One region of the Pseudomonas sp. B21128 genome, then DNA from elsewhere that is predicted to be linked to it. Evidence: predicted binding sites of a transcription regulator. Region 1 holds the regulator's gene; each other region holds the start of a gene.
What was found. Region 1 encodes sigma-54, which starts transcription at its own class of promoters, with help from an activator protein. Its sites were predicted from a motif close to ANTGGCATNNANNTTGCTNT; they were not measured.
Positions count from the first base shown of each region.

Region 1 (8,035 bases):
GCTACATAACCGCTATAATCGCCGCCTTTTCATCGGGCTATACGATTTCTGACATGAGCCAATCCAGCGACCTGATTCAATCGGCACAACGCACCATTCGCCTCGAAGTGGAAGCCGTACAAGGCTTGTTACCCCATATCGACGCCGATTTCGTACGTGCCTGCGAGATGATTCTGGCCAGCAAGGGCCGTGTGGTCGTGGTCGGCATGGGCAAATCAGGGCACGTCGGCAACAAGATCGCCGCGACCCTGGCCAGTACCGGCACCCCGGCCTTTTTCGTTCACCCGGCCGAAGCCAGTCATGGCGATATGGGCATGATCACCCGCGATGACGTGATCCTGGCCCTGTCGAACTCCGGCTCGACCAACGAAATCGTCACCCTGCTGCCGTTGATCAAGCGTCTGGGCATCCAGTTGATCAGTGTCACCGGCAATCCGGCTTCGCCACTGGCCAAAGCCGCCGAAGTGAACCTCAACGTTCACGTCGAGCACGAAGCCTGCCCGCTGAACCTGGCGCCAACCTCATCGACCACCGCAGCGCTGGTCATGGGCGACGCCCTGGCCGTGGCATTGCTGGAAGCGCGTGGATTTACCGCTGAAGACTTCGCCTTCTCCCATCCAGGTGGCGCCCTTGGCCGTCGCCTGTTGCTGAAAGTGGAAAACGTCATGCACGCCGGGCAGGAGTTGCCGCAGGTTCAACGCGGCACGCTGCTCAAGGACGCGCTGATGGAGATGACGCGCAAGGGTCTGGGCATGACCGTCATCCTTGAAGCCGACGGCAAACTTGCCGGGATCTTCACCGACGGCGATTTGCGCCGCACCCTTGATCGCAGCATCGATATTCGCAGTGCGACCATCGACCAGGTGATGACAGCCCACGGCAAGACCGCCCGGCCCGAGATGCTCGCCGCCGAAGCCCTGAAAATCATGGAAGACCACCGAATCAATGCACTGGTAGTGGTCGACGAGGAGGATCGCCCGGTCGGCGCCTTCAACCTCTCCGATCTGCTGCGCGCAGGAGTGATGTAAATGAGCGACGATCTGCTGCAACGCGGCCAAGCCATCAAACTGGCCGTTTTCGACGTCGATGGCGTCCTGACTGACGGGCGCCTGTATTTTCTTGAAGACGGTAGCGAATTCAAGACCTTCAACACCCTCGACGGCCAAGGCATCAAAATGCTCATGAACGCCGGCGTGCAGACCGCCATCATCAGCGGTCGCAAGACACCCGTGGTCGAACGCCGGGCGAAAAACCTCGGCATCCCACACCTGTTTCAGGGACGCGAAGACAAATTGGTGGTTCTGGACGGTCTACTTGAGCAACTGGGCCTAAGCTATGAACAAGTCGCTTATCTGGGCGACGATTTGCCTGACCTGCCGGTGATCCGCCGCGTCGGGCTGGGCATGGCCGTCGCCAACGCTGCTGATTTCGTCCGCGAACACGCCCACGGCGTTACCCGGGCCCGAGGCGGTGAAGGTGCTGCCCGCGAATTCTGCGAATTGATCCTGCGCGCCCAGGGCCGCCTCGATGCGGCCAACGCCGCGTACCTGTGAGCCAAACCATGTTTAGCAAAAAATTTCGTAACTTCCTGCTGTTCGGCTGCATCGCTGCGCTATTTGCAGCCGTCGGCTACTGGAACATCAGCCCGGAACGCTTCCTCGACAAGCCTCCGACCACGTCCGTGGAAACCCCTATCGACTGGTATGCGACCAACACGCATACCGTGCAATACCTGCCGGATGGCAAAGTGCAGTATGAAATGACGTCCGACAAGGCCGAACACGTCAAGGCGACCGATGTCACGCTGGTTACCAAGCCTGACCTGAACATGTACCGCGGAACGGATTTCCCGTGGCACGTGACCAGTGAACGTGGCGAAGTGAATTCGGGCGGCACTGAAGTCGAATTGATCGATTCGGTACGCATCAAGCGTACCGACGAAAAGAACCGCGACACGCTGATCACTTCCACTCGCATGACAGTGTTCCCGCAGCGGGAATATGCGCAGACCGAGCAACCCGTTAGAATCGAGGGCGCTGGCGGTGTATCGACTGGCGTAGGAATGAAAGCGTACCTGAAGGAAAGCAGGATACACCTGCAATCGAACGTAAGAGGACAGTATGAGGCTCGTTAAAACCCTCCCTATTTTGCTCAGTCTGGGCGCAGCACTGGGAAGCGTGAGCGCCTGGGCTCTGCCGAACGATCAAGAGCAGCCAATCCGCATTCAGGCCGACGATGCCCAGCTGGACGACAAGAACGGCGTAGCCACCTATAAAGGTGACGTGATCATCACTCAGGGCTCGATGATCGTCAAAGGCAACACCGTGACCATCACCCGCACCTCGACCGGTGATATCGACGTTGTGACGTCGGTCGGCAACCTCGCCTACTTCGAACAACTGCAGACTGCCGGCGATACCAAGCCCGTTCAGGGCTGGGGCGTGACGATTCAGTATCACGCCGCGCAAAATCGCGTCGTACTGATCGACAAGGCCAAGGTTGTCGATAAGGACAGCAACACCACCCAGGGCGAGAAAATCGTCTATGACACCGTGAAGAAACTGGCCAGCGCCGGTCGCGCTACCGGCAGCAAAGTCACCGAAGCGCGTCCGCGCATCGACATGGTGATCCAGCCGAAGAAGAAATCCGAAGAGAAAAACCAGTAATGGCAACTCTGAAAGCTCAGCACCTGGCCAAGGCCTATAAAAGCCGCCAGGTCGTGCGGGACGTCAGCCTGTCGATCGACAGCGGTCAGATCGTTGGCCTGCTCGGTCCCAATGGTGCCGGCAAGACCACCTGCTTCTACATGATCGTCGGGCTGGTTCAGGCTGATCAGGGCCGTGTGCTGATCGATGATCTGGACGTCAGCCACCAGCCAATGCACGGTCGTGCAAAGGCCGGTATCGGCTATCTGCCGCAAGAAGCGTCGATCTTCCGCAAACTGTCGGTCGCCGACAACATCATGGCCATCCTCGAGACCCGCCAGGAACTCGACAAGGCCGGTCGTCGCAAGGAGCTGGAAAGCCTGCTGCAGGAGTTCCACATCAGCCACATCCGCGACAACCTCGGCATGAGCCTGTCCGGTGGTGAACGCCGCCGGGTGGAAATCGCTCGCGCGCTGGCGACTGCGCCGAAATTCATCCTGCTCGACGAACCGTTCGCCGGTGTCGATCCGATTTCGGTCGGCGACATCAAGCAAATCATCCACCACCTCAAAGCCAAGGGCATCGGTGTTCTGATCACCGACCACAACGTGCGTGAGACGCTGGATATCTGCGAAACCGCATACATCGTCAACGACGGTCAACTGATCGCCGAAGGTGACTCCGCTACCATTCTGGCCAATGATCTGGTCAAGGAAGTGTATCTGGGCCACGAGTTCCGCCTGTAAGCGCAAAGGTGCCCGGTGAGCCGCCCGGGCGCTGTATCGATTCAAGCAGAATTTAATACGCTTTAATTGTTACAGCGCTCTAGGCAAACACTTCAGTTTCAGGCATATAATTTGCTTAAGTTTGGCGCTTCGGCGCCCTGTAGTGGATGGCGCATCGCGCCGGCGAATAAGGTGTTAAGCCCCTGCCATGAAACCATCGCTAGTCTTGAGAATGGGCCAGCAGCTGACGATGACACCGCAGCTGCAACAGGCTATCCGTCTGCTCCAATTGTCGACCCTGGACCTGCAACAGGAAATTCAGGAGGCTCTGGAATCCAATCCGATGCTCGAACGCCAGGAAGAAGGCGAAGACTTCGACAACACCGATCCCTTGGCTGACAACGCCGAACAGAAGCCCAACACCGATATCCAGGAACCCTCCTATCAGGAAACCGCCCCGACGGTGGATAACCTCGAGGAAGGCGACTGGAGCGAGCGCATCCCCAACGAGCTCCCGGTCGACACCGCCTGGGAAGACGTCTACCAGACCAGCGCCAGCAGCCTGCCGAGCAGCGATGATGACGAGTGGGACTTCACCACGCGCACTTCAGTGGGCGAAAGCCTGCAAAGCCACCTGCTGTGGCAACTGAATCTGGCACCGATGTCCGACACCGATCGACTGATCGCCGTGACCCTGATCGATTGCATCAACAATCAGGGCTACCTGGACGAAACCCTCGAAGAGATTCTCGAAGCGTTCGATCCGGAACTGGACATCGAACTGGACGAGATCGAAGCCGTTCTGCACCGCATCCAGCAATTCGAGCCTGCCGGCATCGGCGCCCGCAATCTCGGCGAATGCCTGCTGCTGCAATTGCGCCAGCTATCGGCCAAGACGCCCTGGCTGGCTGAAGCGAAACGTCTGGTCAGCGACTACATCGACTTGCTCGGCAGCCGCGACTACAGCCAGTTGATGCGCCGCATGAAGCTCAAGGAAGATGAGTTGCGCCAGGTCATCGAGCTGGTGCAGAGCCTCAATCCACGGCCGGGCTCGCAGATCGAATCGACGGAAGCCGAATACGTCGTTCCGGACGTCATTGTGCGCAAGGACAATGAACGCTGGCTGGTCGAGCTGAATCAGGAGTCGGTACCTCGTCTGCGAGTCAACGCCCAGTACGCAGGCTTTGTGCGTCGCGCCGATACCAGTGCCGACAATACCTTCATGCGCAATCAGTTGCAGGAAGCCCGCTGGTTCATCAAGAGCCTGCAAAGCCGCAACGAAACCCTGATGAAAGTGGCCACCCAGATCGTCGAGCATCAGCGCGGCTTTCTTGAATACGGCGACGAAGCCATGAAGCCGCTGGTGCTGCATGACATCGCCGAGGCTGTCGGCATGCACGAGTCGACCATTTCCCGGGTGACCACGCAAAAATTCATGCATACCCCGCGCGGTATTTATGAACTGAAATACTTTTTCTCGAGCCACGTCAGCACCTCCGAGGGCGGCGAATGCTCGTCCACGGCGATCCGCGCGATCATCAAAAAACTGGTTGCCGCGGAAAATCAGAAAAAGCCGTTGAGTGACAGCAAGATCGCTGGTTTACTGGAGGCACAAGGCATTCAGGTGGCTCGCCGCACCGTCGCCAAGTACCGCGAATCCCTCGGGATCGCGCCTTCGAGCGAACGCAAGCGGTTGATGTAAGCCACGTTACAGCGTTCCAGTGGCAGGCTTTTCGGCCTGCCGCTTTATGCACTGGCAACGAAGGAGAAGCTGTATGCAAGTCAACATCAGTGGACACCAACTGGAAGTGACCGAACCTCTGCGCGACTACATCAATGAGAAACTTCAACGATTAGAGCGACATTTCGACAAGATCACCAACGTGCAAGTCACGATGTGCGTCGAAAAGCTGAAGCAGAAAATCGAAGCCACCTTGCATATCCCCGGCAGTGAAGTGGTCGCCAACGCAGAACATACCGATATGTATGCCGCGATCGACGCCTTGACCGACAAGCTGGACAAACAACTCAAAAAGCATAAGGAAAAGACCCAGAGCCTGCTCCAGGGCGCGACCGGTCGATAACCCCCTACCCCATGATCCGACTTGAAAGTATCCTGACCCCCGGCCGTTCCCTCGTGAACGTGCCGGGCGGCAGTAAAAAGAAAGCCCTCGAACAGATTGCCAACCTGATCGCCCGTGAAGTGCCGGATCTGGAGATGCAAGACGTCTTCGAGGCTCTGATTGCCCGTGAAAAACTCGGTTCTACCGGTTTTGGCAACGGCATCGCCATTCCTCACTGTCGCCTCAAGGGTTGCCAGTCGCCGATCAGCGCGCTGATGCACCTTGAAGCCCCTATCGATTTCGACGCCATCGACGGTGCGCCGGTTGACCTGCTGTTTGTACTGCTGGTCCCCGAAGCTGCCACCGACGCGCACCTGGAGTTGCTCCGCCAGATCGCCAGCATGCTGGATCGCAAAGATGTGCGCGATAAATTGCGCAGCGCTTCAAGCAATGAAGCCCTGTACCAGGTTGTTGTGGACGAGCAGAGCGGGCAGTAATCATGCGCCTGATCATCGTCAGTGGCCGTTCCGGCTCAGGTAAAAGTACCGCGCTGAATGTCCTTGAGGACAACGGTTACTATTGCATCGACAATCTGCCGGCAGGCTTGCTGCCGGAACTGGCTGAGCGCGCGCTGATTCACACTGAACTGGCGCAACCGCTGGTCGCGGTGTCGATTGATGCACGCAACCTGCCAAGCCATCTCTCGCGTTTTCCCGAACTGCTTGAAGAAGTGCGCAGCCGACATATCCAGTGCGATGTGCTGTATCTGGATGCCGACGAAGAAACCCTGCTCAAGCGTTTTTCGGAAACCCGTCGGCGCCACCCGCTGAGCAACGCCAATCGTTCGCTGGCCGAGGCGATCCAGGATGAAACCGCCCTGCTGGGGCCTATCGCCGATCTGGCCGATCTGAAGATCAATACCACCAATCTGAACCTTTACCAGTTGCGCGACACCATCAAGCTGCGTCTGCTGAGTCAGCCTGAGCCGGGCACGGCATTTCTGGTTGAGTCATTTGGCTTCAAACGCGGCATGCCGGTGGATGCGGATCTGGTCTTTGACGTGCGCTGCCTGCCCAATCCGTACTGGAAGCCAGAGCTGCGTGCACAGTCGGGGCTCGATGAGCCGGTGGCCGAATACCTGGCAGCGCAGCCCGAGGTTGAGGAAATGTTCCAGGACATTTTCAGCTACCTGCACAAATGGCTACCGCGCTTCGCCGCGAGCAATCGCGCCTACGTTACTGTTGCCATTGGCTGCACCGGCGGGCATCACCGCTCCGTCTACCTGACCGAACGCCTGGGTCAGGCCCTGCAGAAAACTTTGAAGAACGTCCAGGTTCGCCACCGCGACCTCACCTAAAGGATTCACACCGCGATGCCTGCTCTGGAAATCGAAATCATCAACAAACTGGGTTTGCATGCCCGAGCGTCGGCGAAGTTTGTCGGGGTTGCCGGTCAGTATCCCGACTGCACGATCAGAGTAGGCCGCACACCAGAGACAACGGTTGATGGCAAAAGCATCATGGCAATGATGATGCTGGCGGCCGGAAAAGGCACCAAAATCTATCTGAGTACCGAAGGCCATCAGGAACAGGAAGCGCTGGATGCGCTGGTGGCGTTGATCAACAACTACTTCGATGAAGGTGGTTGATCCTGCGTCGAGGGAGCTTGCTCCCTCGCCATCATTCAGCCCAATGCGGTATCCATCACCATCATCAAACAGAACCCGATGAGCAAACCAAGACTGGCCAGCTTGTCATGACCATTGCGTCGCGACTCCGGAATCACTTCGTGGGTCACCACCAGCAACATCGCCCCGGCCGCCAGCGCCAGGCCTAACGGCAACAGCACCTGCGCCAGACTGACCAGCCACGCACACAACAGCGCAAACACCGGTTCGACCAGCCCTGACGCCGCGCCGATCAGGAACGCCTTGACCCGTGACATCCCCGCCCCAGCCAATACCAACGCAATCACCAGTCCTTCCGGTACGTCCTGCAAGGCAATGCCCATGGCCAGACTGTCCGCGTCCGGCATGCCGCCGCCGGCCGATACCCCGACGGCCATTCCCTCAGGGATGTTATGGGCAATGATGGCGAACACGAACAGCCAGATCCGCGGTGGAATCACCGGATGCTCGACGCTACCGACGAGCATTTCCGGTGACGCACCGGACACCTTGCGATCCACCAGATACAGGCCGAACGCACCGAGCATGATGCCGAAGCAGATCAGGCCACTTGCCGCCCACGGTGTCAGACCCAGGCTCTCTGCGGCAGCAATGCCCGGGACAATTAGCGAAAACGCCGTCGCCGCCAGCATCACCCCGGCACCGAAACCCAGTAACGTATCGCTGAGCGCCAAAGGCATGCGCCGAATCACCAACACCGGCACCGCTCCGAGCGCGGTGCCGAGCGCGCAGATGGCGCCACCCTGCAACGCCCGCGACAGCCTCGGTTCCAGATTCAGCCATTCCAGTCCGTGAGCTGCCAGTAAGGTTATGCCTGCCAGCAGCAACAGCGATCCCACGGCGTAACGAAACATACGCCCGCTTCCGACCGCCAGTGTCTCAGTGCCCATAGTCAGCCTTGAATTGTTTTTTTAG
Region 1 covers NZ_CP162590.1:187,394-195,428, forward strand. The annotation lists gene AB4P91_RS00880 (KpsF/GutQ family sugar-phosphate isomerase) at 54-1,028, shown strand; gene AB4P91_RS00885 (HAD family hydrolase) at 1,029-1,553, shown strand; gene lptC (LPS export ABC transporter periplasmic protein LptC) at 1,562-2,134, shown strand; gene lptA (lipopolysaccharide transport periplasmic protein LptA) at 2,121-2,666, shown strand; gene lptB (LPS export ABC transporter ATP-binding protein) at 2,666-3,391, shown strand; gene AB4P91_RS00905 (RNA polymerase factor sigma-54) at 3,579-5,072, shown strand; gene hpf (ribosome hibernation-promoting factor, HPF/YfiA family) at 5,146-5,454, shown strand; gene ptsN (PTS IIA-like nitrogen regulatory protein PtsN) at 5,466-5,930, shown strand; gene rapZ (RNase adapter RapZ) at 5,933-6,790, shown strand; gene AB4P91_RS00925 (HPr family phosphocarrier protein) at 6,806-7,081, shown strand; gene AB4P91_RS00930 (ZIP family metal transporter) at 7,117-8,010, opposite strand.

Region 2 (8,035 bases), 640 kb from region 1:
TTTGCTGGCGAGCAATTCGAAGAAGGTCTGGAAGGGGATCAGCGCCGGGACCCGGGCAACCTGCCAACCGGTGGTCTCGCCGAGCACTTTGTTGATCTCGCCCAGTTGCGGGATGCGGTCGTGGGGCAGACCGAGTTTTTCGATACCGTCCAGGTACTCCTGGCACGCACGCCCCTCGAGCACTTTCAGTTGGCGAGTGATCAGCGTGTTCCACACCGCGTGTTCTTCGGCGGGGTAGTCGATAAAACCTTGCGCATCGGGCTCGCGGGCCACGTATTGCGTCTGCTTCATACTGCTCTCCTGCTAGGGGAATTCGTTCTTGTTATGTCCAGCGATGGACTCAGAATTACCTGAGAGTGTGGCGGTGTGCAGTAGGTTGAACGATGAATGCGTAGGAAAATTCCGCGTAAATTGTAAAGTATTCGTTACGAACCTGGGTCTGCATCGTGTTTGCGGTCAATTTCGGGTTTGAAAAGGCTAATGGCTGTCACATAATCTTGACAACTATCTGTGCGCCTAAGCAGAAAAATGACACCAAGGCGCGCTGCATTACGCTGTGGGAGCGAACTTGCTCGCGAATGCGTCGGCCCGTTCAGTATTGATGAGTCAGACAAATCGCTTTCGCGAGCAAGCTCGCTCCCACAGAGATGCATTCAACCCATCCTAGTCGGGCGATTTATATGCGTATCAAAGTCCACTGCCAGAACCGCATCGGCATCCTGCGCGACATCCTCAATTTGCTGGTGGCGTACGGGATCAACGTCGCGCGCGGCGAGGTCGGCGGTGAGCATGGCAACGCGATCTATCTGCATTGCCCGAACCTGATCAATATCCAGTTCCAGGCACTGCGGCCGAAATTCGAAGCGATTGCCGGGGTGTTCGGCGTCAAGCGGGTAGGGCTGATGCCGAGCGAGCGACGGCACATGGAGTTGAACGCATTGCTCGGTGCGCTGGAGTTTCCGGTCCTGTCGATCGACATGGGCGGCTCGATTGTCGCCGCCAACCGCGCGGCGGCGCAGTTGCTTGGCGTGCGGGTCGATGAAGTGCCGGGGATTCCACTGTCGCGCTATGCCGAAGATTTCGATTTGCCGGAACTGGTGCGAGCAAATAAATCGCGAATCAACGGCATGCGGGTCAAGGTCAAGGGCGACGTGTTTCTGGCCGATATCGCCCCGCTGCAATCGGAACACGACGACAGCGAAGCGATGGCCGGTGCGGTGTTGACCCTGCACCGCGCCGACCGCGTTGGCGAGCGCATCTACAACGTGCGCAAGCAGGAGCTGCGCGGGTTCGACAGCATTTTCCAAAGCTCCAAAGTCATGGCCGCAGTGGTGCGTGAAGCACGGCGAATGGCGCCACTCGATGCACCTCTATTGATAGAAGGCGAAACCGGCACGGGCAAGGAGTTGCTGGCGCGCGCCTGTCACCTCGCCAGTCCGCGCGGGCAGTCGCCGCTGATGGCGCTCAACTGCGCGGGTCTGCCGGAGTCGATGGCCGAGACCGAACTGTTCGGTTATGGCCCCGGTGCGTTCGAAGGTGCGCGGGCCGAAGGCAAGCTTGGTCTGCTGGAATTGACGGCGGGGGGGACGCTGTTTCTCGATGGCGTGGGTGAAATGAGTCCGCGCCTCCAGGTCAAACTGCTGCGCTTTCTGCAGGACGGCTGCTTCCGTCGCGTTGGCAGTGATGAAGAGGTTTATCTGGATGTACGGGTGATTTGCGCGACGCAGGTGGACCTGTCCGAATTGTGCGCGCGGGGCGAGTTTCGCCAGGATCTGTATCACCGCTTGAACGTGCTCTCGCTGCACATTCCACCGCTGCGCGAATGCCTCGACGGTTTGACGCCGCTGGTGGAGCACTTCCTCGATCAGGCCAGTCGGCAGATTGGCTGTTCGCTGCCGAAACTGGCGCCGGCGGCGATGGATCGGCTCAGCCATTACCACTGGCCGGGCAACGTGCGGCAGTTGGAAAACGTGCTGTTCCAGGCCGTTTCGCTGTGTGACGGCGGCACGGTGAAAGCCGAGCATATTCGCCTGCCGGATTACGGCGTGCGTCAGCCGCTTGGCGATTTTTCGCTGGAGGGCGGGCTGGACGAGATCGTCGGGCGCTTCGAGAAAGCCGTGTTGGAGCGATTGTATTCGGAGCACCCGAGCAGTCGGCAGTTGGGCAAGCGACTGGGTGTTTCGCACACCACGATTGCCAACAAACTGCGTGAGTATGAGGTTGGCAAGTCTGAGTCATAGTCAAAAATTGCATTGGCTTTAATGGCCTCTTCGCAAACAGGCTCGCTCCCACCGTTGCAATGCATTCCCCTGTGGGAGCGAGCTTGCTCGCGAAAGCGGCAGTACTGACAACTTCGGCGTCAGCCTTTGCCACCTACCGGCACAACACCGCCGGTTTTTCGACTTCGGTACATTTCCCCTTTCCCCGCAACCCCCCTCAAGTCCTTTGTTTGCCGGGCTTCGCGCTGCCAGAAAAAAGTTGGTCTGCAAATTGCTTATGGCTCAGCAGTACAGCAGTGGGCGGCAAACGTCCGGCATGCAGAGGAAAGAGCGTGGACAAGTACCTTTATGTAGCAATGACCGGCGCGAGCCAAAACGCGCTGGCGCAAAGGGCTCATGCCAACAACCTGGCGAACATTTCCACCAACGGTTTTCAGCGCGACCTGGAGCAGGCGCGTTCGATGCCAGTGTTCGGTGACAGCTTTCCGGCGCGTGCGTTTGCCATGAGCGAGCGGCCCGCCACCGATTTCACTCCGGGCTCGCTGGTGCAGACCGGGCGTGACCTGGACGTCGCCGTGACCGGCAACGGCTGGATCGCCGTGCAGAACCCGAGCGGCGGCGAAAGCTACGTGCGCACCGGCAGCCTCAACGTCGATGCCCTCGGTGTCTTGCGCGCCGGCAACGGCATGCCGGTGATGGGCAATGGCGGTCCGATCGCCGTGCCGCCCGAGCAGCAGATCGAAGTCGGTGAAGACGGCACCATCAGTATTCGTGCGATGGGCGAAGGCCCGCGTGTGATGGCCGAAGTCGACCGGATCAAACTGGTCAACCCGGACATCAAGAACATGAATAAAGGCCTCGACGGCTCGATCTACACCAAGGACGGCCAGCCTGCGCAGGCTGATGCCAACGTCAAACTGGTGTCGGGTTTCCTTGAGTCGAGCAACGTCAATGCCGTCGAAGAGATGACCTCGGTGCTGGCCCTGGCCAAGCAGTTCGAGTTGCACATCAAAATGATGAACACCGCCAAAGACGACGACCAGGCCATGGCTCGGGTCTTGCAGATCAGCTAATTATCAGAACGTCGCGCCGTAAAACAGGCGCACGAGGAGAATCGAATGCTTCCGGCTCTATGGGTTGCCAAAACGGGTCTGTCCGCTCAGGACACCAACCTGACCACCATTTCCAACAACCTGGCGAACGTCTCGACCACGGGTTTCAAACGTGATCGCGCCGAGTTCCAGGACTTGCTGTATCAGATCAAACGCCAGCCAGGCGCCCAGTCGACTCAGGACAGCGAACTGCCGACGGGTCTGCAAGTGGGTACTGGTGTGCGCATCGTCGGCACCCAGAAAAACTTCACCGCCGGCAGCCTGCAAACCACCGAGCAGCCGCTGGACATGGCCATCAACGGTCGCGGTTTCTTCCAGATCCTGCAGCCGGACGGCACCACGTCCTACACCCGTGACGGCACGTTCCACCTCGACTCCAATGGCCAGATCGTCAACGCCAGCGGTTTCGCTCTGGAGCCGGCGATCGTTATTCCGAACGACGCGCAAACCTTCACCGTCGGCAATGACGGCACCGTTTCCGTCACGCTGCCCGGCAATCCCGCCTCGCAAGTGATCGGCAACCTGCAGACCGCTGACTTCATCAACCCGGCCGGTCTGCAAGCCGTGGGCAACAACCTGTTCCTGGAAACCGCCGCTTCCGGCGCGCCGCAGGTTGGTACTCCGGGCCTGGCCGGTTTCGGCACCACGCTGCAGAACACCCTGGAAACGTCCAACGTCAGCACCGTTGAAGAGATGGTCAACATGATCACCACTCAGCGCGCTTACGAGATGAACTCCAAGGTGATCTCCACCGCCGACCAGATGCTCTCGTTCGTAACGCAGAATCTGTAATCAAGTCTATGAGGCGGCCATGAGGTCGCCTGCAACACCGTGAGGTAGGGTCATGAATCGCTTTGTATCTGTTCTGGCATTGAGTGGGGTCGTCTCGCTCGCGGGCTGCGTCGCCCCGACGCCCAAGCCCAATGACCCTTACTACGCTCCGGTGTTGCCGCGCACGCCGTTGCCGGCGGCTGCCAACAATGGCTCGATCTATCAGGCCGGTTTTGAGCAGAACCTGTACAGCGACCGCAAGGCGTTCCGGGTCGGTGACATCATCACCATCACCCTGAACGAGCGCACCCAGGCGAGCAAGAACGCCAACTCGCAGATGGACAAGAACAGCGACAACTCGATCGGTCTGACCTCGTTGTTCGGTTCCAGCCTGACCACCAACAACCCGATTGGTGGCGGCGACCTGAGCCTGAACGCCGGCTACAGCGCCGACCGCTCGACCAAGGGTGACGCCAAGTCGGGACAGAGCAACAGCCTGACCGGTTCGATCACCGTAACCGTCGCCGACGTGTTGCCTAACGGCATCATCGCCGTGCGCGGCGAGAAGTGGCTGACGCTGAACACCGGCGACGAGCTGGTGCGCATCGCCGGCATGGTCCGCGCCGATGACATCGCCACCGACAACACCGTGTCGTCGACTCGTGTCGCCGATGCTCGCATCACCTATTCGGGTACCGGCGCGTTTGCCGACACGAGTCAGCCAGGCTGGTTCGACCGCTTCTTCCTCAGCCCGCTGTTCCCTTTCTAGGTGGCTACGTTGAATCTGAAAAGCCTAATGCTGGCCGCTCTGTTGTTGCCGGTGGCCTTCACTGCACACGCCGAACGGTTGAAAGACATCGCCAGCATTTCCGGCGTGCGTTCCAACCAGTTGATCGGCTATGGCCTGGTGGTCGGGCTTAATGGCACCGGTGACCAGACGACGCAGACGCCGTTCACCCTGCAGACCTTCAACAACATGCTCTCGCAGTTCGGCATCAAGGTGCCGCCGGGATCGGGCAACGTGCAGTTGAAGAACGTCGCGGCGGTGTCGATCAGTGCCGATCTGCCGGCGTTCGCCAAGCCGGGTCAGCAGGTCGACATCACCGTTTCGTCGATCGGTAACTCCAAGAGCCTGCGCGGCGGCACACTGCTGCTGACCCCGCTCAAGGGTATCGACGGCAACGTCTACGCCATTGCTCAGGGCAACCTTGTTGTCGGTGGTTTCGACGCTGAAGGTCGTGACGGTTCGAAGATTACCGTCAACGTTCCGTCGGCCGGTCGCATCCCTGGCGGTGCGTCGGTTGAGCGTTCGGTGCCGAGCGGTTTCAACCAGGGCAACAGCCTGACGCTGAACCTCAACCGTTCCGACTTCACCACCGCCAAACGCATCGTCGACAAGATCAACGACATGCTCGGCCCTGGCGTCGCACAAGCCATCGACGGCGGTTCGATTCGCGTGACCGCGCCGCTCGATCCGAGCCAGCGTGTCGACTATCTGTCGATCCTGGAAAACCTCGAAGTCGATCCGGGTCAGGCCGTCGCCAAAGTCATCATCAATTCGCGCACCGGCACCATCGTCATCGGCCAGAACGTGAAGGTTTCGCCGGCCGCCGTGACTCACGGCAGCCTGACCGTGACCATCACCGAAGACCCGATCGTCAGCCAGCCAGGTCCGTTGTCCAACGGCCAGACCGCTGTTGTGCCGCGTTCGCGAGTGAATGCCGAACAGGAAGCCAAACCGATGTTCAAATTCGGCCCGGGCACCACCCTCGACGAGATCGTTCGTGCGGTGAACCAGGTTGGCGCGGCACCGGGCGACCTGATGGCGATTCTTGAAGCACTGAAACAGGCCGGTGCGTTGCAAGCCGATCTGATCGTGATCTGAGGACGGCCACTATGGATATGCGCAAAAGCGGTCTGGTCGGCAGCAGCGATTCGGGTTCCTACTCCGATCTCAATCGTCTGAATCAGCTCAAGGTCGGCGACAAGGACAGCGATGCGAACATGCGCAAAGTTGCGCAGGAATTCGAATCGCTGTTCCTCGGTGAAATGCTCAAGTCGATGCGCTCTGCCACTAATGCGTTGGGCGAAGACAATCCGCTGAACACGCCGGCGGCCAAGCAGTATCAGGAAATGTACGACCAGCAACTGGCCGTTTCCATGTCCCGCGAAGGCGGTGGCATTGGCCTGGCCGACGTGCTGATGCGCCAGATGTCGAAGAACAAGCCAATGGCGCCGGGCGAGGCTGAAGCCGCCTCCGCCGCCAAGCAGGAAGCCGCGAAAGCCGCTGCCGCGAATGTCGCCACACCGATTGCGGCCGGCACCGTCGGCACTGGCCCTTTGTCGCGCCTCAATGGCGAGCGCCCGCTGTGGGCCTCGCGTGCGGTGCATGCGCCGAACACCCAGCTCGCGCACAGCAATGACATGGCGCTGATCAACCAGCGCCGTCTGGCCTTGCCGCCGAAACTGGCTGATCGTTTGCTCGCAGGGCTGGTGCCGTCGGCAACGCCTGCGGCGGCAACTCAATTGCCGCAACGCGCCACGACTGCTGCCATCACTGGCACAGGCCCGCTGTACAACGGCGACTGGCTGGCGCGTGCCGAGGCCGAGAAAGCCTCGGGCGGCCAGATGCAGGTTTACGGCCGTGCGGTGGCGCAGATTCCGCTGGCACCGGCGAAGAAAGCCTTCAGCTCTGCCGACGAATTCGTCAACACCATGCTGCCGATGGCCAAGGAAGCCGCCGACCGTATCGGCGTCGATCCGCGTTACCTGGTGGCGCAAGCCGCGCTGGAAACCGGTTGGGGCAAATCGGTCATGCGCGCGCAGGATGGCAGCAGCAGCCACAACCTGTTCGGTATCAAGGCGAGCAGCAACTGGCAGGGCGATTCGGCCCGGGCAATCACCAGCGAGTTCCGCAATGGCGCGATGGTCAAGGAGACGGCCCAGTTCCGTTCCTATGCCTCGTACAAGGACAGCTTCCACGATCTGGTGACTTTGCTGCAGTCCAATAATCGCTATCAAGAAGTGCTGAAGTCGGCCGATAACCCAGAACAGTTTGTACGCGAGTTGCAGAAGGCCGGTTACGCAACCGACCCGAACTACGCGAGCAAGATTTCGCAGATAGCCAAGCAGATGAACAGTTTTGAAAACTACGCTGCGGCGGGCGTTTCCACCACGCCTTTATAAGGCACAAGGTATAAGGTCTGAACCATGAGTTTGCTCAATATCGGGATGTCGGGGCTGTCGGCTAGCCAGTCCTCTTTGGCTACGACAGGCAACAACATTGCCAACGTCGACACCGCCGGTTATTCGCGCCAGCAAACCGTGCAGGGCACCAAATCCTCGCAGCAGTACGGCAGCGTTTTCATCGGCACAGGCACCACCCTGGCCGACGTGCGCCGGGTCTACAACTCGTACCTGGAAACCCAGTTGCACACCGCGACTTCGCTCAACAGCGAATCGGCGTCGTTTCTGGCGCAAGCCAAACCGCTGGACGGCACGCTGTCCGACGTCAACACCGGCCTGACCGGTGTGTTGCAGAAATTCTTCACCACGATGCAGGGCGTATCGACTTCGGCCACCGATGACACTTCCCGTCAATCGGTGCTGACCGGCGCACAGGCGCTGACCGGTCGCTTCAACTCCATCGCCAAGCAGTTGAGCGACCAGAACACCACGATCAACGGCAGCCTGAGCGACATGACCGCCCAGGTGAACAAGCTGGCCAATTCGATCGCCGCGCTCAACCAGAAGATCGGTGAGATCTCTACCAGCGGCGGTGCGCCGAACGATTTGCTCGACAGCCGTAATGAAGCCGTGCGTCAGTTGTCCGAACTGACCGGCGCGCAAGTCGTCGAGCGTGGCACCAGTTTCGATGTGTATGTCGGCAGCGGCCAGCCGCTGGTCATCGGCAACACCACCAACTCCCTCAGC
Region 2 covers NZ_CP162590.1:5,567,679-5,575,713, reverse strand. The annotation lists gene phhA (phenylalanine 4-monooxygenase) at 1-291, opposite strand, end outside; gene AB4P91_RS25160 (sigma-54-dependent transcriptional regulator) at 681-2,240, shown strand; gene AB4P91_RS25155 (flagellar basal body rod protein FlgF) at 2,552-3,292, shown strand; gene flgG (flagellar basal-body rod protein FlgG) at 3,338-4,123, shown strand; gene flgH (flagellar basal body L-ring protein FlgH) at 4,176-4,871, shown strand; gene AB4P91_RS25140 (flagellar basal body P-ring protein FlgI) at 4,899-5,987, shown strand; gene flgJ (flagellar assembly peptidoglycan hydrolase FlgJ) at 5,999-7,288, shown strand; gene flgK (flagellar hook-associated protein FlgK) at 7,313-8,035, shown strand, end outside.
Region 2: AB4P91_RS25155 (flagellar basal body rod protein FlgF) is a predicted target of sigma-54. The motif match lies at 2,478-2,497, and genes of this name have one in related genera.

Region 3 (8,035 bases), 650 kb from region 1:
GAGGTTGTTCCGGCGATTTTTTCGCGGTGGTCATCGGCGCAGCCGCCGTGGGCGTAGCCGGCATGCGATTACTGGTGGCCAGCGGCACCCGCTTGGCGTTGCCGCGTGGCTGATCGGTGTAGACACGATTGCCCTGCGCATCGATATAAGTGAACACCTCGGCCGAAGCGTGCAGCGCTGTCATGGCCAGCCCGGCGATCAGCCATGCGCGGATCATGGCTTGTGCACCCGTTGCACGGTGAAGACTACTGGCGGGCTCTGCTGGACGATCGTTTCGCCGTCGATCACCTGCACGGCCAGACGATGTTCGCCGCGATCGACATTCACCAGTTGCAGGATCGGCACGTTGCTCGGCTGCCCGTAAGACTCGTCGTCCAAAACCAGTCTTAATTGATGTGGCGGTTGCAGGCGCGGCTTGATCAGCACATTGACGGTGAAGGTGCCGTTGTTGGCGCGCAGGGCTTCTTCAGTGGGTAGGCCGGCCAGTTCCAGCACCTCATAAGCGTTGCGCTCAGGCTGGCGGTTGTCCGTCTCGACCGCTGGCGGCGTGCTCGGCGATTGCGACTCGACACGGTTGAGCGGCGGCAACTCCACCGGCTGCGCGTCGACGCCGTCCGGCGAATGATCGCTGTACACCGTTTGGCCGTTGGCATCGGTGTATTTGTAGATCTGCGCGTGGGCGGGCAGAGCGAACAACAGGAGAAGGTAGAGATAGGTGCGACCCATGAAATCGACCGGATTGGATACGATGGGGTGCAGCATAGGCCAGTCGCGGCGGTTGGCCCAATTTGGTACATATCTGGTAATGCGCTCACCCTAACCCTCTCCCAGAAGGAGAGGGGACCGACAGTGTTGATTTCTTGGAATACATCGACCTGAACGACCACCATGTCCGCAGGCTTGGCCAGCCCGGGCTCAGTAGTGGAGTCGCAGGTCGGCGTAGAACACCCAGTCACTCCGGTCAGTCCCCTCTCCCTCCGGGAGAGGGTTAGGGTGAGGGGTTTTTTTGATCTGCAATAAAAAAGGCCTCCCGAAGGAGGCCTCTTTTTGTCACGCCGCGTAGCGCGGCGCTACCGGATCAGCAGCTGTAGTACAGCTCATATTCCAGTGGGTGTACGAAGGTGCGGACCTTGATTTCTTCTTCGGATTTCAGCGCGATGTAAGCGTCGATGAAGTCGTCGGAGAACACGCCGCCCTTGGTCAGGAACGCACGGCCCTTGTCCAGCTCTTCCAGGGCTTCTTTCAGGCTGCCGCAAACTTGTGGGATCTCTTTCGCCTCTTCAGGCGGCAGGTCGTACAGGTTTTTGTCAGCGGCATCGCCTGGGTGGATCTTGTTCTGGATACCGTCCAGGCCGGCCATCAGCAGTGCTGCGAAAGCCAGGTACGGGTTGGCAGCCGGGTCCGGGAAACGTGCTTCGATACGACGGCCTTTAGGGCTGTTGACGTATGGAATACGGATCGAGGCGGAACGGTTGCGGGCCGAGTAGGCCAGCATTACCGGCGCTTCGAAGCCTGGCACCAGACGCTTGTAGGAGTTGGTGGCCGGGTTGGTGAAGCCGTTCAGTGCCTTACCGTGCTTGATGATACCGCCGATGAAGTACAGAGCGGTTTCGGACAGGCCGGCATAGCCTTCGCCCGCGAAGGTGTTCTTGCCATCTTTGGAGATGGACATGTGTACGTGCATACCCGAACCGTTGTCGCCGTACAGCGGCTTCGGCATGAAGGTAGCGGTGCGGCCGTAAGCGTCGGCAACGTTGTGTACAACGTATTTCAGAGTCTGAACTTCGTCAGCTTTCTTCACCAGGGTGTTGAACTTGACACCGATTTCGTTCTGACCGGCAGTCGCCACTTCGTGGTGGTGAACTTCAACGGTCTGGCCCATTTCTTCCAGTGCGTTGCACATGGCAGTACGGATTTCGTGGTCGTGGTCGAACGGCGGAACCGGGAAGTAGCCACCCTTGATACCAGGACGGTGACCCTTGTTGCCGCCTTCGATGTCCTGGTCGGACATCCAGGAACCTTGTTCGGAGTAGATCTTGAACATCGAGCCGGAGATGTCCGACTTGAATTTCACTTCGTCGAAAATGAAGAATTCTGGCTCTGGGCCGGCGAAGACGGTGTCACCGATACCGGTGGTCTTCAGGTATTCCTCGGCGCGGTGAGCAATGGCGCGCGGGTCGCGATCGTAGCCTTGCATGGTCGACGGTTCGATGATGTCGCACACCAGGATCAGGGTGGCGTCTTCGGTGAACGGGTCGAGAACGGCAGTTTCGTCGTCCGGCAGCAAAATCATGTCGGAGGCTTCGATGCCTTTCCAGCCAGCGATGGAGGAACCGTCGAACATCTTGCCGACTTCGAAGAAATCGTCTTCCAGCGCATCGCGAGCCGGCATGGTCACGTGGTGCTGAGTGCCTTTGGTGTCCGTGAAGCGCAGATCAATCCACTTGACGTCATGATCTTTGATGAGTTGAACCGACTTCGACATAGTGTCCTCCGGGTGAATTAGGGCGGGTAGTGGATGCCCTTAATAGTGGTGATGCCGGCGCGAATACTCTGCCAAGGCAACCTGCCTCACAAGGGAGCAAATTGCATGCCAGTGCCCCAGCATGGGTTTTATGCCCCATATTCACGCTTATTAAGGTGCAAAACCTCTTAATGCAGAAATTAACGCCCTCTAATGTAGCGCCTCAATCTGAAAATGACCCGTTTTGGTGCATGCAAAACCTTCTGCACATTAACTGGTTAAACCTTGAGCAATTTCCGCTATAATCCGCGCCCCCCTTTTTCGGCTGGCCCTGCGCGCGCTGTTTTCATGAAACTAATCGTAAAAGTCTTCCCCGAGATCACCATCAAGAGTCGACCTGTCCGGACGAAATTCATCCGCCAGTTGGCCAAAAACATCCGCGCCGTGCTCCGCGATCTGGACCCGGCTGTGGTGGTGAACGGTGTGTGGGACAACCTCGAACTGGAAACCCGTGTTACCGACGCCAAAGCCCTTAAAGAAATGGGCGAGCGCCTGACGTGCATGCCGGGCATCGCACACTTTTTGCAGATCGACGAGTACCCGCTGGGCGACTTCGACGACATCACCGAGAAGTGCAAACAGCACTACGGCGATGCGCTGGCGGGGAAGGTTTTCTCGGTGCGCTGCAAGCGTGCAGGCAAGCACGTGTTCAGCTCGATGGACGTCGAAAAATACGTCGGCAGCAAGCTGCGCCGTGAGTGCGGCGCCGCTGGAATCGACCTGAAAAAGCCGGAAATCGAAGTCCGCATGGAAATTCGCGACAAACGGTTGTTTGTCATCCATAGCCAGCACAACGGCATCGGCGGTTACCCGCTCGGCGCTTTGGAGCAGACGCTGGTATTGATGTCTGGCGGCTTTGACTCCACCGTTGCGGCCTACCAGATCATGCGCCGCGGCCTGATGGCGCACTTCTGCTTCTTCAATCTGGGCGGTCGTGCCCACGAATTGGGCGTGATGGAAGTCGCGCACTTCATCTGGAAGAAGTACGGCAGCTCGCAACGCGTGCTATTTGTCAGTGTGCCGTTCGAAGAAGTGTTGGGCGAAATTCTCGGCAAAGTCGATAACAGTCATATGGGCGTCGTATTGAAGCGTATGATGTTGCGCGCGTCCTCTGTCATCGCCGACCGCCTGAGCATCGATGCACTGGTCACCGGCGAAGCGATCTCCCAGGTCTCGAGCCAGACGCTGCCGAACCTGTCGGTGATCGACTGCGTGACTGACAAGCTGGTGCTGCGCCCGCTGATCGTCGCGCACAAACAGGACATCATCGACACGGCCAACGAAATCGGCACTGCCGATTTTGCCCGGCACATGCCGGAGTACTGCGGGGTCATCTCGGTCAATCCGAAGACCGCCGCCAAGCGTGGCCGCGTTGAACACGAAGAGAAAGAATTCGACATGGCGGTGCTCGAGCGTGCGCTCGCCAACGCCAAACTGGTCGCCATTGATCGAGTCATCGATGAATTGGGCCAGGACTTGCAGATTGAAGAAGTCGGCGAAGCGCTGGCCGGTCAGATCGTCATCGACATCCGTCACCCGGATGCCGCTGAAGACGAACCGCTGGAGCTTGCCGGCATAGAGGTACAGACGATGCCGTTCTATGCAGTGAACGCACGTTTCAAGGAACTGGACCCTACTCGCCAGTACCTGCTGTATTGCGACAAAGGCGTGATGAGTCGCCTGCATGCCCACCATTTGCTCAGTGAGGGGCATGCCAATGTGCGCGTTTATCGACCGAGCTAAGTGCCCGGGGCTGTTTGCCTGTGGCCTGCGTCACCGGCCCCCCGACACCGCCGTCAAGCTGTAACGGCCATGCCGGACACTACTGCTAATCGCTGCCAAGACTTGTCAGCAAACCGAATCCTCTGATCGAGATACACAAGTGATCGAAAATCTACGCAACATCGCCATTATTGCCCACGTTGACCATGGTAAAACCACCCTGGTAGACAAACTCCTGCGTCAATCCGGCACTCTGGAGCGCAACGAGCTCAACGACGAGCGCGTGATGGACTCCAACGACCAGGAAAAAGAGCGCGGTATTACCATTCTGGCGAAAAACACCGCCATCAACTGGAACGGCTACCACATCAACATCGTGGACACCCCGGGCCACGCCGACTTCGGCGGCGAAGTTGAACGTGTAATGTCGATGGTTGACTCCGTTCTGCTGCTGGTTGACGCTCAAGACGGTCCTATGCCGCAAACCCGTTTCGTGACCAAGAAGGCTTTCGAAGCCGGCCTGCGTCCGATTGTGGTCATCAACAAGGTTGACCGTCCAGGCGCGCGTCCGGACTGGGTTCTGGACCAGATCTTCGACCTGTTCGACAACCTCGGTGCTACCGAAGAACAACTGGACTTCCAGGTTGTTTACGCCTCGGCCCTGAACGGCATTGCCGGTCTGGATCACACCGACATGGCTGAAGACATGACCCCGCTGTACCAAGCGGTAGTCGACCACGTTCCAGCGCCAAAAGTTGACCGTGAAGGTCCGTTCCAGATGCAAATCTCGGCACTGGACTACAACAGCTTCCTGGGTGTTATCGGCGTTGGCCGTATCGCTCGTGGTAGCGTCAAGCCGAACACTCCGGTTGTGGCTATCGGTGCCGACGGCAAGAAGCGTAACGGTCGTATCCTGAAGCTGATGGGTCACCACGGTCTGCACCGTATCGACGTTGAAGAAGCTTTCGCAGGCGATATCGTTTGCGTCAGCGGTATGGACTCGCTGTTCATCTCCGACACCCTGTGCCACCCGGACACTGTCGAGGCGATGAAGCCTCTGACCGTCGACGAGCCAACCGTTTCGATGACCTTCCAGGTAAACGACTCGCCATTCTGCGGTAAAGAAGGCAAGTTCGTGACGTCCCGTAACATCAAGGACCGTCTGGACAAAGAGCTGCTGTACAACGTTGCTCTGCGCGTTGAAGAAGGCGACACCGCTGACAAGTTCAAGGTGTCCGGCCGTGGTGAGCTGCACCTCTCGGTACTGATCGAAACCATGCGTCGCGAAGGCTTCGAACTGGCCCTGGGCCGTCCGGAAGTGATCATTCGTGAAGTAGACGGCGTCAAGCAAGAGCCGTTCGAAAACGTGACCATCGACATCCCTGAAGAAGCTCAGGGCAAAGTGATGGAAGAAATGGGCCTGCGTAAGGGCGACCTGAGCAACATGGTGCCGGATGGCAAAGGCCGTGTGCGCCTGGAATACAACATCCCTGCTCGTGGTCTGATTGGTTTCCGTAACCAGTTCCTGACCCTGACCAACGGTGCTGGCATCCTGACCTCGATCTTTGATCGCTACGACACCGTCAAGTCGGGCCACATGTCCGGCCGTCAGAACGGCGTTCTGGTTTCGGTTGAAACCGGCAAGGCGCTGACCTACTCCCTGGAAACTCTGCAGGCGCGTGGCAAGCTGTTCGTTGAACACGGTCAGGAGATCTACACCGGTCAAATCGTCGGCCAGAACAGCCGCGACAACGACCTGGGTATCAACCCAACCAAAGGCAAGAAGCTCGACAACATGCGTGCTTCGGGTAAAGACGAAACCATCGCTCTGGTTCCACCAGTGAAGTTCACTCTGGAACAGGCTCTGGAATACATCCAGGAAGACGAGCTGTGCGAAGTTACTCCTAAGTCCATCCGTCTTCGCAAGAAGATCCTGGACGAAAGCGAGCGTACCCGCGCTGCCAAGAAAGCCAAGATCTAAGTATTTAGTTCAGGCTGAATGAAAACGCCCCCGGTCGCGAGACCGGGGGCGTTTTTGTTTGTCTGGGATTTGTGTAGAAGATCAAGAGCCCCTCACCCTAGCCCTCTCCCGGAGGGAGAGGGGACTGATCGGGGGATGCTTTAGCGATACGCCGAACTGATCGGGCTGTACCGAATCCATAATCGTCTGTGTGCTTCAGGTCGATGTACGGCGCAAGACAAATCGGTCGGCTCCCTCTCCCGGAGGGCGAGGAGACTGGATCGGGGGGATGCTTTAGCGATACGCCGACCTGATCGGGCCGTACCGAATCCATAATCGACGGGGTGCTTCAGGTCGATGTACGGCGCAAGACAACTCGGTCGGCTCCCTCTCCCTCGGGAGAGGGCTGGGGTGAGGGGCTGGATCTGAAACGCTGCGCAAATATCAGAACTTCTCGATCGCCCGAAAATTCTGCTCGCGCACCACTTCCTTCGGCTTGTACGCGCAATACCCTGGCCGTGGGCCAATCTTCGGGTGGTTGCGGCAAGTGTCCGGGCGTTTGTCATAAATGGTGCACAGGCGGCTCTTACGATCCAGGTAGTAGCAATCGTTGTTGCTCATGCGCTGGAGGGTGAAGATGCCCGACTTCTGATTGAAACGTTCAACCAGGCCTTCCTTTTGCAGACGCTTGGCGATGTTTTTCGGCGGATCGCCCAGTTCGAACTCGTCGACCACGCCGATGCGCACCAGATCCTTGATCTTGACCTCGACCGGCAGTGTGCAGCAGCTGGATATACAAGAGCCACACATCGGGGCCGTATATTTGGCCCACGTATCGAGACGATCGATCTCGGCGGCGGCAATCAGGTTGGGCTTCATCATCGGGAGTTACCAGGCGTGTGCATCAGGGCGCGCGATCATACCGGGACTGGTGGATTTTTGAACAACCTTTCGCCAGATTTTTTCTGCATGCAGGCAATTTGCCGAACAATTCGGCACGGCCCCTGCATTCATTAGCTCATCCGCCAAGGTAATGCCGGGCCGTCTCACGGTCTCAGGAAATACTGCCGAACCAGAGCCTCTGCCGTCGGTCAGACCGTCTAGGCTCAGACAATTCCCCGCTCGCCCGAGGTCGTATCAATGACTCAAGAACCACTAGTTCGCGAAGCAGAGGTGGCCGCATTCCGCGACGCCGTCTTGACCAAACTCACCTATGCAGTGGGCAAAGACCCTGATCACGCCTTCGACCATGACTGGTTCGAAGCCATTGCGTTGGCCGCGCGTGATCACATGGTCGAGCACTGGATGGACCACACCCGGCAGATCTACCGCAAAGGTCAGAAGCGGGTGTATTACCTCTCGCTGGAATTCCTCATCGGCCGCTTGCTCTACGACAGCCTGAGCAACCTTGGCCTGCTCGATGTGGCGCGTGAAGCCCTGACCGAACTCGGCGTCGATCTTGAGCGCATCCGCCTGCTGGAGCCCGACGCGGCGCTCGGCAATGGCGGCCTCGGCAGACTGGCGGCGTGCTTCATGGAAAGCATGTCGACCCTCGGCATTGCTGGCCACGGGTACGGTATTCGTTACGAACACGGTTTGTTCCGTCAGGCCATTGTCGATGGCTGGCAGCAGGAACAGACCGAGCACTGGCTGGATTTCGGTAACCCGTGGGAGTTCGAGCGTCCGGAAGTCGCCTACCCCATCGGCTTCGGTGGCAGCGTGGAAACCGTCATCGATGCCAACGGCCAATCCAGGCAAGTCTGGTCACCCGCCGAGACCGTCCGCGCCATTGCCTACGACACACCGGTAGTCGGTTGGCGCGGGGCGAG
Region 3 covers NZ_CP162590.1:838,178-846,212, reverse strand. The annotation lists gene AB4P91_RS03635 (DUF4124 domain-containing protein) at 1-217, opposite strand, end outside; gene AB4P91_RS03630 (DUF4124 domain-containing protein) at 214-726, opposite strand; gene glnA (glutamate--ammonia ligase) at 1,079-2,485, opposite strand; gene thiI (tRNA uracil 4-sulfurtransferase ThiI) at 2,813-4,267, shown strand; gene typA (translational GTPase TypA) at 4,407-6,227, shown strand; gene AB4P91_RS03610 (YkgJ family cysteine cluster protein) at 6,651-7,088, opposite strand; gene AB4P91_RS03605 (glycogen/starch/alpha-glucan phosphorylase) at 7,347-8,035, shown strand, end outside.
Region 3: glnA (glutamate--ammonia ligase) is a predicted target of sigma-54. The motif match lies at 2,579-2,598, and genes of this name have one in related genera.

Region 4 (8,035 bases), 950 kb from region 1:
CGTGGCCAGAGCACTGGGTGCCGGATCGTTGGCCGATTCGTAGAGCACCTCGTGCTGCTCAGGGATCGACAGGTCGAGAATGCGCACCGAAAGGTAGTCATGGAGCGCGTCCGGCAAACCATCCGCCAGCAACTGACGCATGCTGATCACGGCCATCACATAGCCGAAAGGCTTTTGCTGCCCCTCTCGAATGACTGGCGCCACCAGCAAGACCCCGCGAGCATAAGCTGGCTCGACACTGACCAAATGCATCGGTTGCGAGACGACCAGGGTACGCAGCTCATCGGCGCGCTGCAGGACGTCGCGGCGCAGCGGCTGCGCGAGCAAATCGTAGCCCAGCGGCGAGCCCAGACGGCTTTGGGTCTGACTGTACAACACCGGCACGTATTCATCTCGGGGGGACGCCGGTTGCAATTCTCTCTGTTCATTGAGCTCGCGCATCGTAAACGTGCTCAGGCCTTCCTCACGCACGCGCTGCTCAAATTCGGCGCGTTCGGCAGCACTGACCCTGAGGGCAAACGAATAGGCCTGGGTGCGCAGTAACAAGGGTCGGGTGTAACCATCGAACTCGGCGCGAGACACCGATTGGGAATAGGTGAAGAAGCGGCGCAGGCCGTCGAGGCGTTGCTCCTGGTCCTGAAATCGCTCTTCGATGCGGCTGTAACGCTCATTGGCCAGCAACTGAAAGCGCTGACGCAGTTGTTGTTCAAACTGGCTGAACGTGGCCCAGGCAAGCAGCCCCGTGAGGATCCCGCCGGCGAGCAATACCAGCATCGCGACCAGCCAGGCCGAGACGTCTTCGCTGATGAAACCCAGAATCTTCGGACGCACGGGGTGCAACGACATAAGGGCAACTCACTACGCCAGCATTGCGGGGGAACCCCCATTGGCCATGAGTGAGTTTATAGCTATTAGCCATCAATTTGGCTAGCGTTGATCAGATCCAAGAGCCTTTAAAAATCAAGGCTCTGTGGATCCAATCCTTTGCAGCGTCAACGAGCCGTGATTTTCCATGCGCGGTGAATCTTGGCGTTACGCGCGAAATCCGGATCAATGGTCTGCGCGCTGATTTCCTCAATCGCGTAACGCTCGGCCAGGTTCTCTTCCAACTGGAACTTGCGGAAGTTGTTGGAGAAATACAACACGCCGCCCGGCGCCAGGCGGGCCATGGCCAGGTCGATCAACTGCACCTGATCACGCTGCACGTCGAAAATGCCTTCCATGCGCTTGGAGTTGGAGAAGGTCGGCGGATCGATGAAGATCAGGTCGTACTCTTCGCGGCAACTTTCCAGCCACGCCATCACGTCGCCCTGCTCCAGGCGGTTCTTGTCCGAGAAGCCGTTCAGCGACAGGTTGCGGCGCGCCCAGTCGAGGTAGGTCTTTGACAGGTCGACGCTGGTGGTGCTGCGCGCACCGCCCTTGGCCGCGTGCACGCTGGCAGTCGCGGTGTAGCAATACAGATTGAGGAAGCGCTTGCCGGCGGCTTCTTTCTGAATGCGCAGGCGCATCGCCCGGTGATCCAGGAACAGCCCGGTGTCGAGGTAGTCGGTGAGGTTGACCAGCAACTTGACGCCGCCCTCGGTCACTTCATTGAACTTGCCCTGCGCCGCCTGACGTTCGTACTGCTTGGTGCCACTCTGGCGCTCGCGGCGTTTGACCACCACGCGGCTCTTGTCGATGTTCAGCGCCTGCGGAATCGCTGCCAACGCATCGAACATGCGGATCGAAGCCTTTTGCGGGTCGATCGATTTCGGCGCGGCGTATTCCTGAACGTGCACCCAGTCGTGGTACAGGTCGATGGCCATCGCGTATTCCGGCATGTCCGCATCGTAAACGCGGTAGCAATCGATGCCTTCGCGCTTGACCCACTTGCCCAGTGCCTTGAGGTTTTTCTGCAGACGGTTGGCAAACATCTGCCCGCCTTCACTCAAGCGCGCTTGCTCGACCACCGGAGCCGGTGCAGGCTCAGGTTTGATCGGGTTGCCGTTCTTGTTGAACTTGCGTTCTTGCGGCTCGTCCGGCGTCTGGTCGTAAGCTGCTTGCTCACGCTCGACCTGACGCTGTTCCGGGGTGCGACGCTCGCCCGTGACGAACTGATCCGGAGTGACTTTGATCAGCAGCAGCTTGCACGGCAGTGCGCCGTTCCAGAACGAATACTGTTTGTGGCTGCGGATGCCCATGCGCTTGCCCAGATCCGGCGCACCGGTGAACACCGCGGCTTCCCAGTTCAGGCAGGCCTGACGCAGACGCTCGCCGAGGTTCTGGTAGAGATACAGCAGGCTGGCTTCGTCGCCCAGACGCTCGCCGTACGGTGGGTTGCAGATCACCAGACCTTTCTGGTTCTGATCCGGGCGCGGCTCGAACGTCGCCACTTCGCCCTGGTAGATCTTGATCCACTCACTCAGGCCGGCACGTTCAACGTTGTTGCGGCCCGGCTGGATCAAGCGCGGGTCAGCTTCGTAACCACGAATCCACAACGGCGGCTTGGCCAGACCGGCGGCCGCACGTTCGGTCGCCTCTTCGTGGAGCTTTTTCCACAGCGCCGGCACGTGGCCCAGCCATGCGGTGAAGCCCCACTGCTCACGACGCAGGTTCGGCGCCATGTCGGCGGCGATCATCCCCGCTTCGACCAGGAACGTACCGACACCGCACATCGGGTCAGCCAGCGCGCCGCCATCGGCAGCAATGCGCGGCCAGCCGGAACGGATCAGGATGGCTGCCGCGAGGTTTTCCTTCAGCGGCGCTGCACCTTGCTGCAAGCGGTAGCCGCGCTGGTGCAGGCTATGGCCGGAGAGGTCGAGGGAGAGAATCGCTTCGCCGCGATCCAGGCGCAGGTGAATGCGCAGGTCCGGGTTGAGCTTGTCGATCGACGGACGGTCGCCCTGCGGGGTACGCAGTTTGTCGACGATGGCGTCCTTGACCTTCAAGGCGCCGAAGTGGGTGTTGTCGATGCCCGAGCCGTGGCCGCTGAATTCAACAGCCAGGGTGCCATCGCTGAGCATGTGGTCCTGCCACTCGACGTCGAGCACGCCGTGGTACAGGTCTTCAGCGTCCTTCATCGGGAAGCGCTTGAGCACCAGCAACACACGGTTGGCCAGGCGCGACCAGAGGCACAGACGATAGGCGGTTTCCATGGTCGCCATGCCACGCACGGCGGAGGTGTGCTCGCGGGCTTCTTCAAGGCCAAGCCCGACGGCTTCCTCGATGAGCAGGCCTTCAAGACCTTTGGGGCACGTGAGGAAGAGTTCGAATTGGTCGGACATGGTATTTCCAGAGCCTTTGGCTATGTGAACCGGCAACGCATTGCCGATCCGGTTTTCAATCAGGCGCTTTTCTAAAAGAACGCCCGCGTGGCACGAAGGTGTGCCGTCCCATCCCTGCTGCTCGGGTTAAAAGAGCTTAGATGCAAGGACAGAGAAAAAAGTTGAAGCAACAAAATGACTCAAAGCAACCCTTCGTCGAATAGTACCCCAGTGCAATCGTGGGTCATTCTCACTAAAGGATTAAGCCCATCATGCAGCGCGGTGCCGATCATACCGGGGTTTGCTCAATAAACATTGAACAAATACGCAGTTACTTATTGCCATAGCATCCTATTCGTTACGTTCTTATGACAAATCGGTCATTCCATCGGTGTGACTCATTGGTTAGAACTGAGCACAGGTTGACGTCGCAACGGCGTCAACACCTTGGCTCGCCACGCCGGCAGCGAGCCGCCCCCGGCAGAGTTTTTCTGCCAGACCTCGGTTGAGGTCAACGCGACACATACAGTCAACAAGTGAGGGAAACACCCTATGAGAAGACTTAAGCGTGATCCGTTGGAAAGAGCATTTTTGCGCGGATATCAATATGGCGTTGGTGGTAAATCCCGTGAGCTTTGCCCATTTACTCTACCGTCGGTACGTCAAGCCTGGATCAACGGCTGGCGAGAAGGACGCGGCGACAACTGGGACGGTATGACCGGCACTGCGGGAATCCACAGACTCAACGAACTTCACGCCGTCGGCTGACACAGGGCATTTATTCCGACACGACAATCTGAATTTGCAACGCATTAAACACGCACGTCCCTCCCGGACGGCGGGCTACGGCCCAAGGGCTCCTTCGAGGAGCCCTTTTTTATGCCTGCAGTTTCTTGTGCCGAGACGAAACCTGTGGGAGCGAAATCACTGGTGTGTCGGTTTGATCAGCGCAATGCCGCGATCGCATCCACCGATTCACGAATCAGCGCCGGGCCCTTATAAATGAAGCCCGAGTAAATCTGCACCAGACTGGCACCCGCAGTGATCTTCTCAGCAGCATGCTTGCCTTCAGTGATGCCGCCCGCTGCGATGATCGGCAAACGTCCACCCAGCTCAGCCGCCAGCACTTTCACGGTGTGGGTGCTCTTGTCACGCACCGGCGCACCGGACAGGCCGCCCGCCTCGTCACCATGCACCATGCCTTCAACACCAACCCGGCTCAGCGTGGTGTTGGTGGCGATGACCGCGTCCATCCCGGTTTCGATCAGCGCTTGCGCGACCTGCGCGGTTTCTTCGTCGGTCATGTCCGGGGCAATCTTGATCGCCAGCGGCACATGCTTGCCATGACGCAGGGCCAGTTCGGCGCGGCGCGTGGCCAGGTCCGCCAGCAACTGCTTGAGCGAATCGCCGAACTGCAAGCTGCGCAGGCCCGGGGTGTTCGGCGAGCTGACGTTGACGGTGATGTAACTGGCGTGGGCGTAGACCTTCTCCAGGCAGATCAGGTAATCGTCAACCGCGCGTTCAACCGGGGTATCGAAATTCTTGCCGATGTTGATGCCCAGCACGCCCTTGTATTTGGCCGCTGCTACCCGCGTCAGCAAGTTATCCACACCCAGATTGTTGAAGCCCATGCGATTGATGATCGCCTCGGCGTCCGGCAGGCGGAAAATCCGTGGTTTCGGGTTGCCGGGCTGCGGACGCGGGGTCACGGTGCCGATTTCGACAAAACCGAAACCCAACTGCGCGAAGCCGTCGATGGCCGCGCCGTTCTTGTCCAGCCCCGCCGCCAGACCCACCGGATTGGGGTACTCCAGGCCCATGACCGTCACCGGCAACTTCGCTGGCGCCTTGCACAGCAGACCGTTGAGGCCCAAACGTCCACCCGCGCCGATCAGATCCAGCGACAGATCGTGGGAGGTTTCCGGGGAAAGTTTGAACAACAGCTGACGGGCCAGGGTGTACATGGGCGGCGATGACTCGGGCGGCGAAAAGAGGCGGCGATTATAGCCGGGCATCGCCCCCCCGCGCGAGGCGCACGCGCAAATCGACGCGACTGGCATATGCCTTGCACCCTGCTTGCCATCAGCCCGCACGCCAATGGCGGCGTACGGGCAAGGACAATGGCGTCGTCATGGGGTTTTGCCTGCGCAAAACCGGTGGCGGCGTTTTTTTTGAAGGCGGCTTTTGCAGGTGCATGCGATGAATGAACCCTCCATCGGGCCGCTGGCCTGGGTCAACGGCAGCGATGCTCCGGAAAAGACTGCGATCAACCTTGGTTTCATGGCCCTGAGCGATTGCGCCTCGGTGGTGGTGGCCGCCACTCAGGGTTTCGCTCAGCCTTATGGCCTGACCCTGAACCTCAAGCGTCAGACTTCATGGGCCAACCTGCGCGACAAACTGGTCAGCGGCGAACTCGATGCCGCCCACAGCCTGTACGGTTTGATCTACGCCGTGCATTTGGGCATCGGCGGCATCGTATCCACCGACATGGCCGTGTTGATGGGCCTCAACCAAAACGGTCAGAGCCTCAACCTCTCCCACGGCCTGCAAAGCCTCGGCGTGAGCAGTCCTGAAGCGCTGGATCGCCACGTGCACCAATCCCGCGCAAAATTGACCTTCGCCCAGACCTTCCCGACCGGCACGCACGCGATGTGGCTTTATTACTGGCTGGCGAGCCAAGGCATTCATCCGTTACAGGATGTCGACAGCGTGGTCGTGCCGCCGCCGCAAATGGTTGCGCACCTGCAAGCGGGACGAATCGACGGCTTTTGCGTCGGCGAACCGTGGGCCGCCAGCGCGGTGCAGCAGGATCTCGGCTTTACGCTGGCCACCAGCCAGACCATCTGGCCCGATCATCCGGAAAAAGTCCTCGGCTGCACCCGCGCCTTCGTCGAGCAATACCCGAACACCGCGCGCGCGCTGGTGATGGCGATCCTCGAAGCCAGCCGATTTATCGAAGAAAGCCAGGAGAATCGCCGCAGCACCGCACAACTGCTGAGCGCCCCGGAATATCTCGATACGCCGATTTCGTGCATCGAACCCCGCTTTCTCGGTGAGTACGCCGACGGCCTCGGCCATCGCTGGCAGGATCCCCACGCCTTGCGCTTTCACGGCAACGGCGAAGTCAATCTGCCGTATCTCTCCGACGGCATGTGGTTCATGACCCAGTTCCGCCGCTGGGGCTTGCTGCGCGAAGACCCGGATTACCTCGCCGTGGCGCGTCAGGTTCAGCAATTGGACCTCTATCGCGACGCAGCGACCGCTGTGGGCGTTGCCGCACGGGGCACGGACATGCGCAGCAGTCAGTTGCTCGACGGCAAAATCTGGGATGGCAGTGATCCGGCCGGTTACGCGCGCAGTTTCAAGCTGCACGCCCTGAGCGACGATGCTCCCCTTCTCGCCCGCCGCTGACAGGAGACCGCCAACATGCTGCGCATTCTGCTGATCAACGACACAGCGAAAAAAGTCGGACGCCTGAAAGCGGCGCTGACCGAGGCCGGTTTTGAGGTGATTGACGAGTCTGGCCTGACCATCGACCTGCCCGCACGCGTCGAAACCGTGCGCCCGGACGTCATCCTGATCGATACCGAGTCACCGAGCCGCGATGTCATGGAGCAAGTGGTGCTGGTCAGCCGCGACCAGCCACGCCCCATCGTGATGTTTACCGACGAGCATGACCCCGGCGTGATGCGTCAGGCGATAAAGTCCGGGGTCAGTGCCTACATCGTTGAAGGCATTCACGCACAACGTTTGCAGCCGATTCTCGATGTGGCCATGGCGCGGTTCGAGAGTGATCAGGCGTTGCGTGCGCAGTTGCACGCCCGCGATCAGCAACTGGCGGAGCGCAAACGCATCGAACTGGCCAAGGGGCTGTTGATGAAAATGAAGGACTGCAATGAGGAAGAGGCCTACACCCTGATGCGGCGCCAGGCCATGAGCCGCCAGCAGAAGCTGATTCAGGTGGCGGAGCAGATTATTGCGATGAGTGAATTGCTCGGCTGAAGTTTGTGGAGCCTGCGCGATTGAACATCAAAAGCCCCTCACCCTAGCCCTCTCCCAGAGGGAGAGGGGACTGACCGAGATGCCTGACGCTAAACATCGACCTGAAAGACCGAGTCGATTATGGATTCACAGCGGAAAATCACAGGTCGGTGTACTTCGCGGGCAACCCCCAATCAGTCCCCTCTCCCTCCGCGAGAGGGACTGACCGAGCTGCCTGACGCTAAACATCGACCTGAAAGACCGAGTCGATTATGGATTCACAGCGGAAAATCACAGGTCGGTGTACTTCGCGAGCATCCCCCAATTAGTCCCCTCTCCCTCTGGGAGAGGGACTGACCGAGATGCCTGACGCTAAACATCGACGTGAAAGACCGAGTCGATTATGGATTCACAGCGGAAAATCACAGCTCGGTGTACTTCGCGAGCATCCCCCAATCAGTCCCCTCTCCCTCCGGGAGAGGGTTAGGGTGAGGGGCTTTTGATTTTTTCGGCTGTTGGCACAAATCTCGCTACACATTCCACACAGGTAACCAACGGCGGTTGCCCCACCTACGACAAAGACGTCGCTGACCCGCTCGCCCCACCCGGCGAATCAGGTAGCGGCGTTTTTGCGTTTTTGGCCCCACAGCCCGGGGCCGGTGGTGCGGCCGTGGTGGCGCCCCACTTTGCTGACTCATGACTCCTTCTCGAGACTCTTTACAGCTGAGGTGCGCGATGAATAAAAGCTTCTGGAAATCCGGCCATACCCCGACCCTGTTCGCGGCCTTCCTCTACTTCGACCTGAGTTTCAT
Region 4 covers NZ_CP162590.1:5,253,981-5,262,015, forward strand. The annotation lists gene AB4P91_RS23670 (diguanylate cyclase) at 1-846, opposite strand, end outside; gene rlmKL (bifunctional 23S rRNA (guanine(2069)-N(7))-methyltransferase RlmK/23S rRNA (guanine(2445)-N(2))-methyltransferase RlmL) at 993-3,263, opposite strand; gene rmf (ribosome modulation factor) at 3,795-4,010, shown strand; gene AB4P91_RS23685 (quinone-dependent dihydroorotate dehydrogenase) at 4,187-5,206, opposite strand; gene AB4P91_RS23690 (CmpA/NrtA family ABC transporter substrate-binding protein) at 5,442-6,653, shown strand; gene AB4P91_RS23695 (ANTAR domain-containing response regulator) at 6,669-7,244, shown strand; gene AB4P91_RS23700 (NarK/NasA family nitrate transporter) at 7,959-8,035, shown strand, end outside.
Region 4: AB4P91_RS23690 (CmpA/NrtA family ABC transporter substrate-binding protein) is a predicted target of sigma-54. The motif match lies at 5,295-5,314, and genes of this name have one in related genera.